Regions from separate parts of the Variovorax nitratireducens genome, predicted to be linked through region 1. Evidence: riboswitches for the same ligand, from Rfam matches in the RefSeq annotation. Region 1 holds a riboswitch; the other holds the start of a gene.

Region 1 (4,207 bases):
AGCTTGACCGCGCCTTCGGGCGTCTTGGTCGGGAAAAACTCAAAGCTGAGTGGCAGGCGCACGGCCGACTCCTGTTGCACCGCTCGTCTCCCGAACGGCATGAATGAAAAACTCGTGGTTGCCATCGCCGCCCTCGATCGGGCTGTCGAACCACTGCACGACGCGCAGCGAGAGTGCGGCGCAAGCATCGCGCAGGCGCTGCTCGACCACCGCATACATCGCGTCATCGCGCACGATGCCGCCTTTGCCGACCTGGCCCGGCTGCAGTTCGAACTGCGGCTTGACCAACATCAGCAAGTGGCCGTCCGCAGCGAGAAAGGGCACCACGGCGGGCAGCACCAGCGTCTGCGAGATGAACGACAGGTCGCCGACCACCAGGTCGAAGCGCGGCTCGGCCTCGGCCTCGGCTGCCAGATCCGCAGCCACAAGGCTGCGCGCGTTGACCTTTTCAATCGCGGTCACGCGCTCGTCCTCGCGCAGCCGGGCGTGCAGTTGCCCGTGGCCGACGTCAACGCCGGTCACATGCGCCGCGCCGTGCTGCAGGAGGCAATCGGTAAAGCCGCCGGTCGACTGCCCGATGTCGAGGCACTGCAGCCCCGTCGCATCGATGCCGGTAACGCGCAGCGCGCCTTCGAGCTTGAGCCCGCCGCGCGACACGTAACGCGCCTCGGCTGCATCGGCCAGTTCCAGTTCGGCCGTTTCGGGCAGATCGTCGCGGTTCTTGCCAACGGCACGCCAGGCGCCCTGCGTCCCCGCGTCGCGCCAGCGCATACCGCCCGCAATCAGCCGGACGGCCTGCGAGCGTGACGCGGCGAGGCCGCGTTCGACGAGCAATTGATCGGCGCGCACAGCGCTTCGATCAATAGCGGTAGGTGTCCGCCTTGTACGGGCCGTTCTTGTCGACGCCGATGTAGGCGGCCTGCGCATCCGTCAGTTCGGTCAGCATCGCGCCGACCTTCTTCAGGTGCAGGCGGGCGACCTTCTCGTCCAGGTGCTTGGGCAGCACGTAGACCTTGCCGGCTTCGTAAGCGTCGGGCTTGGTGAAGAGTTCGATCTGCGCGATCGTCTGGTTGGCGAACGACGACGACATCACGAAGCTCGGGTGGCCGGTGCCGCAGCCCAGGTTCACCAGGCGGCCCTTTGCCAGCAGGATGATTTTCTTGCCATCGGGGAAGGTGATGTGGTCGACCTGCGGCTTGATCTCTTCCCATTCGTACTTTTCGATCGAGGCGACGTCGATCTCGTTGTCGAAGTGGCCGATGTTGCAGACGATGGCCTGGTCTTTCATCGCGGCCATCGTGTCGTGCGTGATCACGTCCTTGTTGCCGGTGGTCGTCACGAAGATGTCGGCCTTGTCGGCGGCGTACTCCATGGTCACGACCTTGTAGCCTTCCATCGCGGCCTGCAGCGCGTTGATCGGGTCGATCTCGGTGACCCAGACTTGCGCCGACAGTGCGCGCAGTGCCTGGGCCGAGCCCTTGCCCACGTCGCCGTAGCCGGCCACGCAGGCGACCTTGCCGGCGATCATCACGTCGGTCGCGCGCTTGATGCCGTCGACCAGCGATTCGCGGCAGCCGTAAAGGTTGTCGAACTTGCTCTTGGTGACCGAGTCGTTCACGTTGATGGCGCGGAAGAGCAGCGTGCCCTTGGCCGACATCTCGTTCAGGCGGTGCACGCCGGTGGTGGTTTCCTCGGTCACGCCGATGATCTCGGCCGACTTGCGGGTGTACCAGGTGCCGTCGACCGCCAGCTTGGCCTTGATCGCGGCGTAGAGGATGCGTTCTTCTTCACTGGTCGGATTGGCGAGCACCGATTGATCCTTCTCGGCGCGCTGGCCCAGATGCATCAGCAACGTGGCATCGCCACCGTCGTCCAGGATCATGTTCGGGCCTTCGCCCTTCGAACCCTTGGGGCCGAAGTCGAAGATGGCGTGGGTGTAGTCCCAGTAGTCGGTCAGCGACTCGCCCTTGATCGCGAACACCGGCGTGCCGGCGGCAGCGATGGCGGCGGCGGCATGGTCTTGCGTCGAGAAGATGTTGCACGAAGCCCAGCGCACGTCGGCACCGAGCGCCTGCAGCGTCTCGATCAGCACGGCCGTCTGGATCGTCATGTGCAGCGAACCCGTGATGCGCGCGCCCTTGAGCGGCTGGCTCGTGGCGAATTCCTGGCGGATCGCCATCAGGCCGGGCATTTCGGTTTCCGCAATGCGGATTTCCTTGCGGCCCCAGGCGGCAAGGGAGAGGTCGGCGATTGCCTGGTCGGCGGAAGTGACGGGGGTGGGCTTGAGAACAGCGCTCATGAGAACTCCAACAAAACAAGTTGTTTGAAAAGTGCCACTGCGTTCGGGGGTCTGACGAGACAGCAACTCACCGCGAGAACAGCAGGTGAGCGTGGTTGCGAAGGTGTCCGAGCCTCACGCCTTTGGCGCTGCAACGCTCCTCGGAACGGCGGATTTTAGCGCAGGCCGCCGCGCCGCGCGCAAGACATGCCGGCGGCCCGCCATGCCGGTGGCAGCAGCCTGCTCTTGCGCGTCTGCGAAAATCGGCGGTTCTCCTGGAGCCCCGTGTGTCATCCCCCTTCCTTGCCGAAACCCGCCGCCGTCGCACCTTCGCGATCATTTCTCACCCCGATGCCGGCAAGACCACGCTGACTGAGAAGCTGCTGCTGTTCTCGGGCGCAATCCAGATCGCAGGCTCGGTCAAGGCGCGCAAGGCGACGCGGCATGCCACCTCGGACTGGATGGAGATCGAAAAGCAGCGCGGCATTTCGGTGGCCTCGTCGGTCATGCAGATGCTCTACCGCGACCACGTGATCAACCTGCTCGACACACCGGGCCACAAGGACTTCTCGGAAGACACCTACCGCGTGCTGACGGCCGTGGACTCTGCGCTGATGGTGATCGACGCGGCCAACGGCGTCGAAGCGCAGACGCGCCGCCTGATCGAAGTCTGCCGCCAGCGCGACACGCCCATCATCACCTTCGTCAACAAGATGGACCGCGAGGTGCGCGAGCCGCTCGACATCCTCGACGAGATCGAGCGCGAGCTCGGCATGCCCTGTGTGCCGATGACCTGGCCAGTCGGCCAGGGCAAAGTCTTCGGCGGCATCATGAACCTGCGCACGCAGACCATGACGGTGTTCGATTCGGGCAAGGAGCGGCTGCCGCAGGAGTTCGAGACCATCGCATTGAGCGACCGCGACGCGCTGCTCAAGCGCTTCGGCCATGAGTTCGAGATCGCCGAGCAGAGCATGGAACTGGCGGCCGGGGCCTCGCCCGAATGGGATCGCGCCGCCTTTCTCGCCGGCAAGCAGACCCCGGTGTTCTTCGGCTCGGGCGTCAACAACTTCGGCGTGATGGAAGTGCTCGACGCGCTAGTCGACCTCGCGCCCTCGCCGCAGTCGCGCACCAGCACCACGCTGGTCAACCGCCAGCCGGTCGTGAAAGAGATCCAGCCCGAGGACAAGGATTTCGCCGGCGTCGTGTTCAAGGTGCAAGCCAACATGGACGCCAACCACCGCGACCGCATCGCCTTCGTGCGCATGGCCTCGGGCAAGTACACGCCGGGCATGCGGCTCAAGGTGCAGCGCACCGCCAAGGAGTTGCGGCCGACCAGCGTCGTCACCTTCATGAGCCAGCGCCGCGAGGCGGTGGAGGAAGCCTATGCCGGTGACATCGTGGGCTTCACCACGCATGGCGGCGTGCAGTTGGGCGACACCATCACCGACGGCGCCTCGCTGCAGTTCACCGGCCTGCCCTTCTTTGCGCCCGAGCTGTTCATGACCGTGATCCTGAAGAACCCGCTGCGCACCAAGCAGTTGCAGCAAGGCCTGGCGCAACTCGGCGAGGAGGGTGCGATCCAGGTGTTTCGCCCCGAGATGGGCGGGCCGATGCTGCTCGGCGCGGTCGGGCAACTTCAGTTCGAAGTGGTGCAGCACCGCCTGAAGGCCGAGTACGACGCCGACGTGAAGCTCGAAGGATGCCAGTACACCGGCGCCCGCTGGATCACGGCCGACACGCCGGCCGAGCTGCGCGAATTCGTCAACGCCTACCCGGCGCGCATGGCGCTCGATGCGGCCAACACGCTGGCGTACCTGTGCACCTCGCCGTACGACGTGCGCCTCGCGCAGGAGCGCTTTCCGAAGATCCATTTCCATCCGCTGCGGGAGCACGCGGGGCTGGCGCTGCAGACGGCGGGGTGATGTGACC
Region 2 (4,207 bases), on a different contig from region 1:
TTCCGCGCGCCGCAACCCGGCCCTGGTATCGGTCTTCCCGGCCCGGCCGTCGTACCGCCGCAGCAGGGCGGTGGCCGACCGAATGTCGGCGTAGCACCGGCCACGCCGCCAGCGCCGCCCAACGTCAATGTGCCGCAGGCGCCGCGACCGCATACCCCCCCGGGCGGCCGGCCCAATCTCGGGGACGGTTCGGGCGCGCAGAGGCCCGACGGGGGCTGACAGCCTTCAGGCGGCGGGCGCCGGTGCGCCCTCGCTCCTGTCGGCGCGCTGGATGAGCTGAATGAAGCGTTGCGCGCCCAGGCCGAGCGGGCGCTCCTTCGACCACACCACGTCGACCCACAGATCGAGCCCGTTCGAGAGGTTCTCGAACTCGATCTCGACCAGTTCGCCGGCCGCCACATGGGGCTGCGCGAAGCTGCGCGGCAGCCAGCCCCAACCGACCCCCGCCTTGATCAGGCTGAGCGCCGCCTGGGCGTTGTCGCTGCGCCAGATGTGCCGCGCGAACACCAGGCGTGGGTCGCTCGATGCGAGGTCGCGGCCGGCCACGACCACCTGCCGCGTGTTGGTCAGGTGCTGCTCGCGCAGGCGCCGGCCGGCGGCCACGAACACCGGGTGGTTCGGCGCGATCACCGCCACCAGCAGCTCGCTCGCGACCTCCTGAAAACCTTCGCGCCCGTCGATGCTGGGGCGCTCGAACACCAGCGCGAGCTGGGCCCGACCGGTGTGCAGCATTTCGAGCGCATCGGCCTGCGGTGCCGCGAGCACTTCGACTTCGAGCAGGGGGTGCTCCTGCGCCAGCGCGGCGAGCGGCGCGCTCCAGGGCGCAGACAGCAGTTCCGGCGCAATCGCCAGCGTGAGGTGGTTTTCGAGCCCCTGCGTCAGCCCGAGCGCCTGCACCTGCAGCGCCTTCAGCTGGGCCGCCAGCAGCCGCGCCTGCGGCTCCAGCGAGCGCGCCGCTGCGGTGGGGCGCGGTTCGCGGCCACTGCGGTCGAACAACGGCAGGGCGAGCTCAGCTTCGAGGTGGGCGATGGCCATGCTCACGGCCGAAGGCACGCGCCCCAGCGAGCGCGCGGCGGCCGAAAACGAGCCGCGGTCGATCACCGCGAGAAAAACTTCGACCGTGTCGCTGGAAAAGGCCATGGGTTGACTATCAATTTATCTGAAAGAAGATGACTTTTTATATCAATTCACCCGTCATAAAGTCGACTTCATGCAAGGAATTCAACGCAAAGTCGTCTACATCAGCCTCTATGAAGGCATTGCCATCGTCGCGGCCGCCGGCGGCCTGGCGCTCATGACGGGCCAGGGGCTGGGGCATTCGGGCGCACTGGCCGTGGCGGCATCGGTCGTGGCGGTGGTCTGGAATCTCGCGTTCAACACCCTGTTCGAGCGCTGGGAGTCGCGCCAGGCCGTGCGCGGCCGCAGCGTGCGCCGCCGCATCGCGCATGCAATCGGCTTCGAGGGCGGGCTGATCGCCTTTCTGGTGCCGATGTTCGCGTGGGGGCTGGGCGTGAGCCTGTGGGAGGCCCTGGTGATGGACCTCGGCCTGGTGCTGTTCTTCCTGGTCTACACCTTTGCCTTCAACTGGGGCTTCGACCGCGTCTTCGGCCTGCCGGCCTCGGCCGCGGGGGCGCCGCCAGGGCGGCTCGGGGTTTGTGAACCGGCCCTGGCCAAGACGACTTAAAATCCGCGCTCCCAAGGAGCGTTGCAACATCCCCCGCGCGGAGGTGTCAGGCTTGGGGTTCCAGGTCTCCCGCAACGACGCTCACCTGCTGATCCGATTCACACAGGTGAGTGCCATGTCCCAAGTCCCCGTTCCCCCCATGCTGCTGTCCGGCCTCGAGCCGGTCACGATCGGCGAGGGCTCGCTGTTCGTCAACATCGGCGAGCGCACCAACGTGACGGGCTCGAAGGCCTTTGCGCGAATGATCCTGAACGGCCAGTTCGAAGAGGCGCTGGCGGTTGCGCGCCAGCAGGTCGAAAACGGCGCGCAGGTGATCGACATCAACATGGACGAAGCCATGCTCGACAGCAAGGCGGCGATGGTTCGTTTCCTGAACCTGATCGCGAGCGAGCCCGACATCGCGCGCATGCCGATCATGGTCGACAGCTCGAAGTGGGAAGTGATCGAGGCCGGACTGCGCTGCATCCAGGGCAAAGGCATCGTCAACTCGATCTCGATGAAGGAGGGCGAGGCGCAGTTCAAGCACCAGGCCAAGCTGCTGCGGCGCTATGGCGCGGCCGCCGTCGTGATGGCCTTCGACGAGAAAGGCCAGGCCGACACCTACCAGCGCAAGATCGAAATCTGCGAGCGCGCCTACCGCATCCTGGTCGACGAGATCGGCTTTCCGGCGGAAGACATCATCTTCGACCCCAACATCTTCGCGGTGGCCACCGGCATCGAGGAGCACAACAACTACGCGGTCGACTTCATCGAGGCGACACGCTGGATCAAGCAGAACCTGCCCGGCGCCAAGGTGTCGGGCGGCGTCAGCAACGTGAGCTTCAGCTTCCGCGGCAACGACCCGGTGCGCGAAGCGATCCACACCGTGTTCCTGTACCACGCGATCAAGGCTGGCATGGACATGGGCATCGTCAATGCCGGCATGGTCGGTGTCTATGACGACCTCGAGCCGACCTTGCGCGAGCGCGTCGAGGACGTGATCCTGAACCGCCGGCCCGACGCCGGCGAGCGCCTGGTCGAGGTGGCCGAAACCGCCAAGAGCGGCGCCAAAGACGAGAGCAAGCGCAACGACTGGCGCGGCACGCCCGATGCACCCGTCACGGTCGGGCAGCGCCTGACGCACGCGCTGGTGCACGGCATCACCGAGTTCATCGTCGAAGACACCGAAGAGGCCTACCAGGACATCCTCGCCAAGGGCGGCCGCCCGCTGCACGTGATCGAAGGCCCGCTGATGGACGGCATGAACGTGGTCGGCGACCTGTTCGGCCAGGGCAAGATGTTCCTGCCGCAGGTGGTGAAGTCGGCCCGCGTGATGAAGCAGGCGGTGGCGCACCTGCTGCCCTACATCGAGGAAGAAAAGCTGCGCGACGAAGCAGCCGGGCGCGACGTGCGCACCAAGGGCAAGATCATCATCGCTACCGTCAAGGGCGACGTGCACGACATCGGCAAGAACATCGTCACCGTCGTGCTCCAGTGCAACAACTTCGAGGTCGTGAACATGGGCGTGATGGTGCCCTGCCACGAGATTCTGGCGCGCGCCAAGGTCGAGGGCGCCGACATCGTGGGCCTCAGCGGCCTTATCACGCCGAGCCTCGAAGAGATGCAGTACGTCGCGGGCGAGATGCAGCGCGACGACCATTTCCGCATCAGGAAGATCCCGCTGATGATCGGCGGCGCCACCACCAGCCGCGTGCACACGGCGGTCAAGATCGCGCCGCACTACGAAGGCCCGGTGGTCTACGTGCCCGATGCCTCGCGCAGCGTGAGCGTGGCGCAGTCGCTGCTTTCCGACCAGGCCACGAAGTACATCGACGAACTCAACGCCGACTACGACAAGGTGCGCCACCAGCATGCCAACAAGAAGCAGGTGACCCTTTGGCCGCTCCAGAAGGCGCGTGCCAACAAGACACCGGTCGACTGGTCGGCCTATACGCCGACCGTGCCGCGCTTCCTGGGCCGCCGCGTGTTCAAGAACTTCGACCTGACCGAGCTCGCCAGGTACATCGACTGGGGCCCGTTCTTCCAGACCTGGGATCTGGCCGGGCCGTTCCCTGCGATCCTGAAGGACGAGGTGGTCGGCACCGAGGCCGTGCGCGTGTATGCCGATGCCAAGCGCATGCTGCAGCGCCTGATCGAAGGCCGCTGGCTCAGTGCCAGCGGCATCGTCGGCTTCTGGCCGGCCAACACGGTCAACGACGACGACATCGTGCTCTACACCGACGAGTCGCGCACCGAAGTCGCGCTCACCTGGTACGGCATGCGCCAGCAAGCCGAAAAACAGGTGATCGAAGGCGTGATGCGCCCGAGCCGCTGCCTGGCCGACTTCGTGGCGCCGAAAGACAGCGGCATCAAGGACTACGTCGGCGTGTTCGCCGTGACCGCCGGCCTCGGCATCGAGAAGAAGGAAAAGTACTTCATCGACGACCTCGACGACTACTCGGCCATCATGCTGAAGGCGCTCGCCGACCGCCTGGCCGAAGCCTTTGCGGAGGCCATGCACCACCGCGCGCGCACCGACCTCTG

Evidence for each region. A riboswitch is a leader RNA that binds a small molecule or an ion and turns the genes downstream of it on or off. The one in region 1 is predicted to bind S-adenosylhomocysteine.
Region 2: another riboswitch for S-adenosylhomocysteine. It lies ahead of metH (methionine synthase); the one in region 1 lies ahead of ahcY (adenosylhomocysteinase).

Annotation. Positions count from the first base shown of each region.
Region 1 covers NZ_JBPJZO010000007.1:159,220-163,426, reverse strand. Annotated here, with positions in the region: gene metF (methylenetetrahydrofolate reductase [NAD(P)H]) at 1-62, opposite strand, end outside; gene ACSFA8_RS17940 (TlyA family RNA methyltransferase) at 40-849, opposite strand; gene ahcY (adenosylhomocysteinase) at 860-2,299, opposite strand; S-adenosyl-L-homocysteine riboswitch at 2,380-2,447, opposite strand; gene ACSFA8_RS17930 (peptide chain release factor 3) at 2,566-4,200, shown strand.
Region 2 covers NZ_JBPJZO010000002.1:197,354-201,560, reverse strand. Annotated here, with positions in the region: gene ACSFA8_RS06245 (SH3 domain-containing protein) at 1-219, shown strand, start outside; gene ACSFA8_RS06240 (LysR family transcriptional regulator) at 226-1,140, opposite strand; gene ACSFA8_RS06235 (PACE efflux transporter) at 1,211-1,684, shown strand; S-adenosyl-L-homocysteine riboswitch at 1,692-1,774, shown strand; gene metH (methionine synthase) at 1,800-4,207, shown strand, end outside.